Regions from separate parts of the Bacillus sp. FJAT-42376 genome, predicted to be linked through region 2. Evidence: a T-box and tRNA genes for the amino acid it is inferred to sense, from the RefSeq annotation. Region 2 holds a T-box; the other holds one or more tRNA genes.
The links. A T-box is a leader RNA that pairs with one kind of tRNA and senses whether it is charged. The one in region 2 lies ahead of trpS (tryptophan--tRNA ligase), so its partner is inferred to be a tRNA-Trp.
Positions count from the first base shown of each region.

Region 1 (4,190 bases), 460 kb from region 2:
AACTCCGGAGAGAATATAGGCAGCTGCGTTTTTAATATATACGTGCGGTTCATCTATGAAATATAAAACATGACCTTTGTCTAATGCATCAATGTCTTTCTTAAATGCCATAATGGATGTATCCAAATAAAATCTCCTTAATAAAACAATGTGAACGAAAATCGTTCTGCCTACCATTCTATCATGTTTACAGGAAAAAGCATGCGGCTGCGCACAAATTGGGTATATTAGCTATTTATCTGCCGAGATATATGCCCTTTATCTTATGGACGCGGCTCATCCTTTTCCTGCCCCATATTCCGGAACGCCGGTTCTCCCGCAGTCTCATAGCGCAATAGAACCGAGCCGCTCCGGAATGTTCTCGATTCAAGCAGGCGCAGGGCCGTAGGGATCGTACCCGAGTCAAAGAACCGTTTGCCCTTTCCAAGCAATACCGGGAACTGCCAGATGTTCATACGGTCAATCAGTCCGTGAAGCAGCAATGTCTGAATTAAGTGGCTGCTTCCGGCAACGTGGACCTCTGCATACCTCTCCTTCAGCAAGGGCACAATTGTTGCCACTTCCCCCTTGATGAGCTTAGAATTGTTCCAGTCGACGCCCGTTAATGTGCGGGACACAACATATTTGGGTTTTTCATTGAACAGCGTGGTGAACGGATTGCTGGCCGGAGCCTGCTGCCAATATGGAGCAAAGATTTCGTACGTTTTGCGGCCGAGCAGCAGCGCGTCAAGCTTTGCATAATCAGCTGCAATCAGCTGCCCCGATTCCGGATCGACATACGGTGCCTGCCATCCTCCGTAGCTGAACCCGCCCTCTCCATCTTCATCCACTCTTCCCGGAGCCTGAATAACGCCGTCCAGCGTCATAAACATGTTCACAACCAGTTTGCCCATGTTCATTGTCATCCTCTCAGTATAAGTACTTTAGGAATACTAACAACATTCTTTGCCTTACACTTCAACGCTCAGAGTAAAGAATCCTTTTCCACCTGTTCATCCTGAAAAAGTGGTGCACCGGTGACGAGCATAAGGTAACCCGTTGCCATTTATTTCGTTCGTTCAAAGACGGGAACAAAAAAAGACCCCACCATGAAGGTTGAGGTCTTTTTCTATGATACCGGTGGCCGGGGTCGAACCGGCACTCCAGAGGAACACGATTTTGAGTCGTGCGCGTCTGCCAATTCCGCCACACCGGCATATTGTTTGGAGGCGGCACCCGGATTCGAACCGGGGGTAAAGGAGTTGCAGTCCTCTGCCTTTCCTCTTGGCTATGCCGCCAAACTTATGGAGCGGAAGACGGGATTCGAACCCGCGACCCCCACCTTGGCAAGGTGGTGTTCTACCACTGAACTACTTCCGCTTAATGGATCTCTGTAAGTCATTCTATGCAAAAGGAAGTAAAGTATTTCCTTTAAAATAAAAATGGCTGGGCTAGCTGGATTCGAACCAACGCATGACGGAGTCAAAGTCCGTTGCCTTACCGCTTGGCTATAGCCCATCTATGTATATTGATTATACAGCAGCCAATATCTAAAGACAAAAATATGGGGCGACTGATGGGAATCGAACCCACGAATGTCGGAACCACAATCCGATGCGTTAACCACTTCGCCACAATCGCCACATTATGAATTTATATTGGCAGGGGCAGTAGGAATCGAACCCACACCGGAGGTTTTGGAGACCTCTGTTCTACCGTTAAACTATGCCCCTGTAAATGGTGGAGGGGGGCAGATTCGAACTGCCGAACCCTAAGGAGCGGATTTACAGTCCGCCGCGTTTAGCCACTTCGCTACCCCTCCACATCAGTGAAGACAGTGCCGGCAAGAGGACTTGAACCCCCAACCTACTGATTACAAGTCAGTTGCTCTACCAATTGAGCTACACCGGCAAAAAACAAATGGTGGCTTGGGACGGAATCGAACCGCCGACACATGGATTTTCAGTCCATTGCTCTACCGACTGAGCTACCAAGCCATTAAGTTTCGGCTTCTATTGAAACCCTCTTACATTTTACTTAGATTTGATCGAAAAATCAAATGGCGGTCCGGACGGGACTCGAACCCGCGACCTCCTGCGTGACAGGCAGGCATTCTAACCAACTGAACTACCGGACCATTTTGGTTGCGGGGACAGGATTTGAACCTGCGACCTTCGGGTTATGAGCCCGACGAGCTACCAGACTGCTCCACCCCGCGATAATAAGAAGTATTAAGTTTAAGCATGCTCTCAGACAGCTGACTGTCCTCGCTTCAGGAAGTAAAACCAAGCAGCAGCTCAGCGAGTACAACTCGAAGCATTTTCGCAGAAGTTTCGCTCGTTGCTCCACCCCGCGACAATAATAATTATAATAGGTTAATGGTGGAGGATGACGGGATCGAACCGCCGACCCTCTGCTTGTAAGGCAGATGCTCTCCCAGCTGAGCTAATCCTCCATGTAGTGTTTCGGCTTGTGATGAGCGGCGCAATTGCACTGCTTGCTCCTCCCAACCCTCTTACATTCGTTTTGTTGGGTGATCGTAACACCTTTAACTTGCTGCTGATTTAAAATTGTTGGTGACCCGTACGGGATTCGAACCCGTGTTACCGCCGTGAAAGGGCGGTGTCTTAACCGCTTGACCAACGGGCCAGATATTATGGCGGAGAGCGGGGGATTCGAACCCCCGATACGCTTATGACGTATACACGATTTCCAATCGTGCTCCTTCGGCCACTCGGACAGCTCTCCATAATATGGCTCCGCAGGCAGGACTCGAACCTGCGACCGATCGGTTAACAGCCGATAGCTCTACCACTGAGCTACTGCGGAATACCTGCCTGGCAACGTCCTACTCTCACAGGGGGAAACCCCCAACTACCATCGGCGCTAAAGAGCTTAACTTCCGTGTTCGGTATGGGAACGGGTGTGACCTCTTTGCCATAGTTACCAGACAAGTTTTAAAAGTGACAAGATTAATTATATCGTCTGAGCAGAAAAAATCAAGACTTTTTTTAATCTTTTTTGTTCACTCAAAACTAGATAACGATATGCTTCACGAGTAATGGAAGCCTTACTTGAATAAAGGTTAAGTCCTCGACCGATTAGTATTCGTCAGCTGCACGTGTCGCCACGCTTCCACCTCGAACCTATCAACCTGATCATCTTTCAGGGGTCTTACTCAAATGATGGGAAATCTCATCTTGAGGGGGGCTTCATGCTTAGATGCTTTCAGCACTTATCCCGTCCGCACATAGCTACCCAGCGATGCCTTTGGCAAGACAACTGGTACACCAGCGGTGCGTCCATCCCGGTCCTCTCGTACTAAGGACAGCTCCTCTCAAATTTCCTGCGCCCGCGACGGATAGGGACCGAACTGTCTCACGACGTTCTGAACCCAGCTCGCGTACCGCTTTAATGGGCGAACAGCCCAACCCTTGGGACCGACTACAGCCCCAGGATGCGATGAGCCGACATCGAGGTGCCAAACCTCCCCGTCGATGTGGACTCTTGGGGGAGATAAGCCTGTTATCCCCGGGGTAGCTTTTATCCGTTGAGCGATGGCCCTTCCATGCGGAACCACCGGATCACTAAGCCCGACTTTCGTCCCTGCTCGACTTGTAGGTCTCGCAGTCAAGCTCCCTTGTGCCTTTACACTCTGCGAATGATTTCCAACCATTCTGAGGGAACCTTTGGGCGCCTCCGTTACATTTTAGGAGGCGACCGCCCCAGTCAAACTGCCCGCCTGACACTGTCTCCCGGCCCGATCAGGGCCGCGGGTTAGAAGTTCAACACAGCCAGGGTAGTATCCCACCGATGCCTCCACCGAAGCTGGCGCTCCGGTTTCCAAGGCTCCTACCTATCCTGTACAAGCTGTGCCAAAATTCAATATCAGGCTGCAGTAAAGCTCCACGGGGTCTTTCCGTCCTGTCGCGGGTAACCTGCATCTTCACAGGTACTATAATTTCACCGAGTCTCTCGTTGAGACAGTGCCCAGATCGTTACGCCTTTCGTGCGGGTCGGAACTTACCCGACAAGGAATTTCGCTACCTTAGGACCGTTATAGTTACGGCCGCCGTTTACTGGGGCTTCAATTCAAAGCTTCGCTTGCGCTAACCTCTCCTCTTAACCTTCCAGCACCGGGCAGGCGTCAGCCCCTATACTTCGCCTTGCGGCTTCGCAGAGACCTGTGTTTTTGCTAAACAGTCGCCTGG
Region 1 is NZ_CP033906.1:1,218,960-1,223,149, reverse strand. It holds gene CEF21_RS06230 (MEDS domain-containing protein) at 1-126, opposite strand, end outside; gene CEF21_RS06225 (dihydrofolate reductase family protein) at 264-893, opposite strand; tRNA gene CEF21_RS06220 (tRNA-Leu) at 1,115-1,195, opposite strand; tRNA gene CEF21_RS06215 (tRNA-Cys) at 1,204-1,277, opposite strand; tRNA gene CEF21_RS06210 (tRNA-Gly) at 1,285-1,359, opposite strand; tRNA gene CEF21_RS06205 (tRNA-Gln) at 1,423-1,497, opposite strand; tRNA gene CEF21_RS06200 (tRNA-His) at 1,545-1,620, opposite strand; tRNA gene CEF21_RS06195 (tRNA-Trp) at 1,639-1,712, opposite strand; tRNA gene CEF21_RS06190 (tRNA-Tyr) at 1,718-1,801, opposite strand; tRNA gene CEF21_RS06185 (tRNA-Thr) at 1,818-1,890, opposite strand; tRNA gene CEF21_RS06180 (tRNA-Phe) at 1,901-1,976, opposite strand; tRNA gene CEF21_RS06175 (tRNA-Asp) at 2,040-2,116, opposite strand; tRNA gene CEF21_RS06170 (tRNA-Met) at 2,121-2,197, opposite strand; tRNA gene CEF21_RS06165 (tRNA-Val) at 2,359-2,434, opposite strand; tRNA gene CEF21_RS06160 (tRNA-Glu) at 2,554-2,628, opposite strand; tRNA gene CEF21_RS06155 (tRNA-Ser) at 2,637-2,727, opposite strand; tRNA gene CEF21_RS06150 (tRNA-Asn) at 2,734-2,808, opposite strand; rRNA gene rrf (5S ribosomal RNA) at 2,815-2,930, opposite strand; rRNA gene CEF21_RS06140 (23S ribosomal RNA) at 3,061-4,190, opposite strand, start outside.
Region 1: it encodes a tRNA-Trp, which carries the amino acid that the T-box ahead of trpS (tryptophan--tRNA ligase) is inferred to sense. The anticodon was not compared.

Region 2 (4,190 bases):
AATTCCATATCCTTTCTCTTTCTCCGGATCACATGAGAGGGCTTACGCGGAAAGAGCGGCAGCTGAAGCAGCTTCTGTTTATGGCGCTGGACCAGCTGCAAACGACACAAAATACAGCGGAAATCAAATACTGGTACACAGAATGGAATCCTCAGGAATACGAGCAGATCCGCTCCCTTGACTTCCAGGATGTCTTTCAGAAGCTATACAGCGAAACGCTGAATGGCTGGTCTCCGAAGCATATGTCCCTTTGCGAGCATCTCGTAAAAGGACAGCCGTTCTTTGAAAAACTATGGGAAACCGAGCACGAGTCAAAAGTAAATTGATGCGAATGGACAAGCCTCCTGATCAATCCGCCCGAGTGAACGGGCATCAGGAGGCTATTTTGCGTATACAGCCGTACTCCCGTTTTGCGGAGGTACGGTATAATAGAAGATAGAGCGCTTTCTTTTGGGGAAATCCGAAACTGTAGGGCGTTTACCGTAAGGGGGCGGTGAGCCTTCTCTCAGCTTCGCAACTCGGGGTTTCACGCCTTCCGCTCTAATGAAACGGCACATTGCTATAACCGATGCAATGAAAAAAGAGCCCAGCTAAGCTGAGCTCCCCCAAATTATCTCCGTTTTCTTCCCAATCCCATCGCGTTTTCCATTTTCCGAAGCATTTTCGTTGCAGCACGGTTTGCGCGCTCGGCTCCTTCATCAAGGATGCGGTCGAGCTCATCGGATTCCATCAGCTCATAATAGCGTTTTTGAATCGGAGCAATTTCATCGACCACGACTTTTGCCAGATCGCCTTTGAAATCGCCGTAGCCTTTGCCTTCATACTTCGCTTCCAGCTCTTCAATCGTAAGTCCTGTAAAGATCGAGTAGATGGAAAGAAGGTTGGATACTCCGGGTTTGTTCTCTTTATCAAATTTCACGATGCCTTCTGAATCGGTTACAGCACTTTTAATTTTCTTCTCAATTTGTTTTGGCTCATCAAGCAGGGTAATGAATGCTTTCTGATTTGGGTCGGATTTGCTCATTTTTCTTGTTGGATCGGCCAGAGACATGATGCGGGCGCCGACCTTTGGTATACGGACATCCGGAACGGTGAAAATATCATTGTATTTCCGGTTGAACCTTTCAGCCAAGTCTCTTGTTAATTCGATGTGCTGCTTTTGATCTTCTCCAACCGGTACTAAGTCTGTTCCGTAAAGAAGAATATCTGCCGCCATTAATGGAGGATACGTAAGCAGACCTGCTGCCACCGCTTCTTTTCCGGAAGATTTATCCTTGAATTGCGTCATCCGCTCGAGTTCTCCGATATAAGCGACGCATTGAAGCATCCATCCTGCCTGTGTATGCGCAGGAACCTCTGACTGGATGAAGAGGGTAGCCTTTTCAGGATCAAGACCGATTGCTACATACAAAGCAGCCAGACTGCGGATGCTCTCGCGCAGTTTTGCTTTATCCTGGTGAACGGTAATCGCATGCTGATCCACGATGCAGAAATAGCTGTTGTAATCATTTTGAAGCTCAATAAACTGCTTCATGGCGCCAATGTAATTCCCGAGCGTGACAACACCGCTCGGCTGAATGCCTGAAAAAATCGTTTTCAATAGAAACAACTCCTTGTCTGATCAAAATAAAAAAGGCCCATCCATCCCTGTAAAAGGGACGAATGAACCGTGGTGCCACCCTAATTGCTTTCATAAAAGAAAGCCTCTTAGAATCCTTTAACGCAGGACATACGGCATTGCCTACTCACTTTTTCGGAATGCGGCTCAAAAGTCCATTCCACGAAGTTCAATGCCTGCTTTCCAGCATCCGCAGGCTCTCTGTAAATGAGGGGTTCGTGTACTACTCTTTATCACAGCCGGTACATTTAACTGTTTCATATTATAAAAAAGAAATGCAAAACGTGCAACCTATGTGTAATAAAGTCCAAGACCGATCAGCATGAAGCCGAGCAATGCCAGACTTGCAAACAGGAGCGGAGCAACGGAAAACGAAATCAGCTTGGAAACAGGGCGCATTTCATCGACTTCTTTTTTATCCATATCTTTTCCCTGAATCCTGAATGTCCGTCTCATTCCGTATGCGGCTGCGTCAAAGAATCCGCTCTGGGCTACAGTTCCGAAAAGAGAGACAAACAGCAGAATCCCTCCGACCATGAATGTTGAGTTAATCATGCCGAGCAGCGAAAGCTCTTTATAATAGACGAGACACCCAATGAGGGAGACGGCCAAACCGCTTAGAAAAATGATTCCGCTTTTCTTCATCCTGCAATCACCTCGTTTCTATAGATATTACTAGTATAGCCATAATAATTTGCATAAGGTTCATTATATCTAAAAAGTAGCACACACAATTAGATCCCTATATTTTACCATTATGCATAGGGAATCTTACACTCTCTTTACATAAACATTAATTATTTTTTACAGACCCCCTGCTTGTCAAGGCTAAGCTGGCAACTTTTTAAAAAATGCCTGAAATATAAAATAAATGAACTAGGTATAAAGAACTATTTTTGTAGGCCTGAATTATTAGTATTATTGCATTTGTGTAAATTTTTTTAAAAAAACACATGTACAAATATTTAAAAGCTTGTATAATAATCCTTGTAAGAATTATCAGAAAATAAAAGGGGGTCAAACAAGTGAAAAATTCTAAATTTTCACTTCTCGTAGTACTTACTTTAGTCCTGAGTTTGTTCTTGACTGCCTGCTACGGCGGCAGCAAAGAAGGAGCATCTGAACCTAAGGACAATGGTAAAGGTACTGAAACAGAAGAAACACCATCTGTTCCTCAGGAACTGAAAATCCTCGAAAGTGCTGAGCTTCCATCCATGGACAGCGTAATGGCTGAGGATGCAGCAAGCTTCGAAATTATCAATAACGTAAACGAAGGGCTTTACCGCCTGGATAAAGACCAAAAGGCAATTCCAGGTATGGCTACTGAAGCTCCTCAAAAAAGCGAAGATGGCCTTACTTACACAATGAAACTTAGAGAAGATGCGAAATGGTCTAACGGAGAACCTGTTACAGCAAACGATTTCGTTTTCGCTTGGCAGCGCGCTCTTAACCCGGACACAGCTTCTCCTTACGGTCCATACATGATGATCGGCAAAATCGCCAATGCTGATAAGGTTTATGACAAATCTGCTAAACCTGAAGAGCTTGGAGTTAAAGCAATCGACGAGCATACACTTGAAGTTAAGCTTGTAAAACCAATCGAGTACTTCGATACATTGATGGCATTCCCATCTTTCTACCCGCAAAACAAAAAGTTTGTTGAAGAAAAAGGCGACAAATTCGGTACAAACGCTGAAAATCTAGTATTCAACGGACCTTTCAAAATGACTGCTTGGGGCGGCCCGACTGCTACAGAGTGGACACTTGAGAAAAACGCTGACTACTGGGGTGCTAAAGACGTAACACTGGAAAAAATCCAATTCAACGTATCTAAAGATCCTCAAGCTTCTGTCAATGCATTCGAAGCTAACGAAGCAGACAGAACGCCTAAGCTTGCAACAGCTGCAATCATCTCTCAATACGAGGGCGACAAGCAAATGCAAAGATTCCTTGAGTCATCTGTATGGTGGATCAAGATGAACGAAAAGAACCCTGCTCTTGCAAACAAAAACATCCGCCGCGCAATTGCACTTGCAGTTGACAAAAAAGCGCTTGTTGACGATGTACTTCAAAACGGTTCCATTGTTGCTGACGGTGTAGTACCTCGTGAATTCGTTTCTGATGATTCAGGAAAAGACTTCCGTGACACTGGTAAATACTTAGAGCCAAACAAAGATGAAGCGAAAAAACTATTCGCTCAAGGTATGAAAGAAATCGGCAAGAAAGATCTAACTCTTGGTTATGTAACTCAAGATACTGAAACGGCAAAACTTGAAGCTTCTTTCGTAAAAGAGCAGCTTGAAAAGACTCTTGAAGGCTTGAAAATCGAAGTGAAGAACGTACCGTTCAAAATCCGTTTGGATCTTGAAGACAAAATGGATTACGATCTTCTAAACGGCGGATGGGGACCAGATTACCTGAACCCTATGACGTACCTTGACCTTTGGGTAACAGATGGACCACAAAACAAAATGGGCTATTCTAACCCTAAGTATGATGAGCTAATCAAAAAAGCGGATGCGACTACTGACAAAGCTGAGCAATACAAATTGTTCACTGAAGCAGAGAAAAC
Region 2 is NZ_CP033906.1:1,682,780-1,686,969, forward strand. It holds gene CEF21_RS08495 (YjbA family protein) at 1-326, shown strand, start outside; gene trpS (tryptophan--tRNA ligase) at 611-1,600, opposite strand; T-box leader at 1,652-1,864, opposite strand; gene CEF21_RS08505 (DUF3899 domain-containing protein) at 1,910-2,263, opposite strand; gene CEF21_RS08510 (peptide ABC transporter substrate-binding protein) at 2,644-4,190, shown strand, end outside.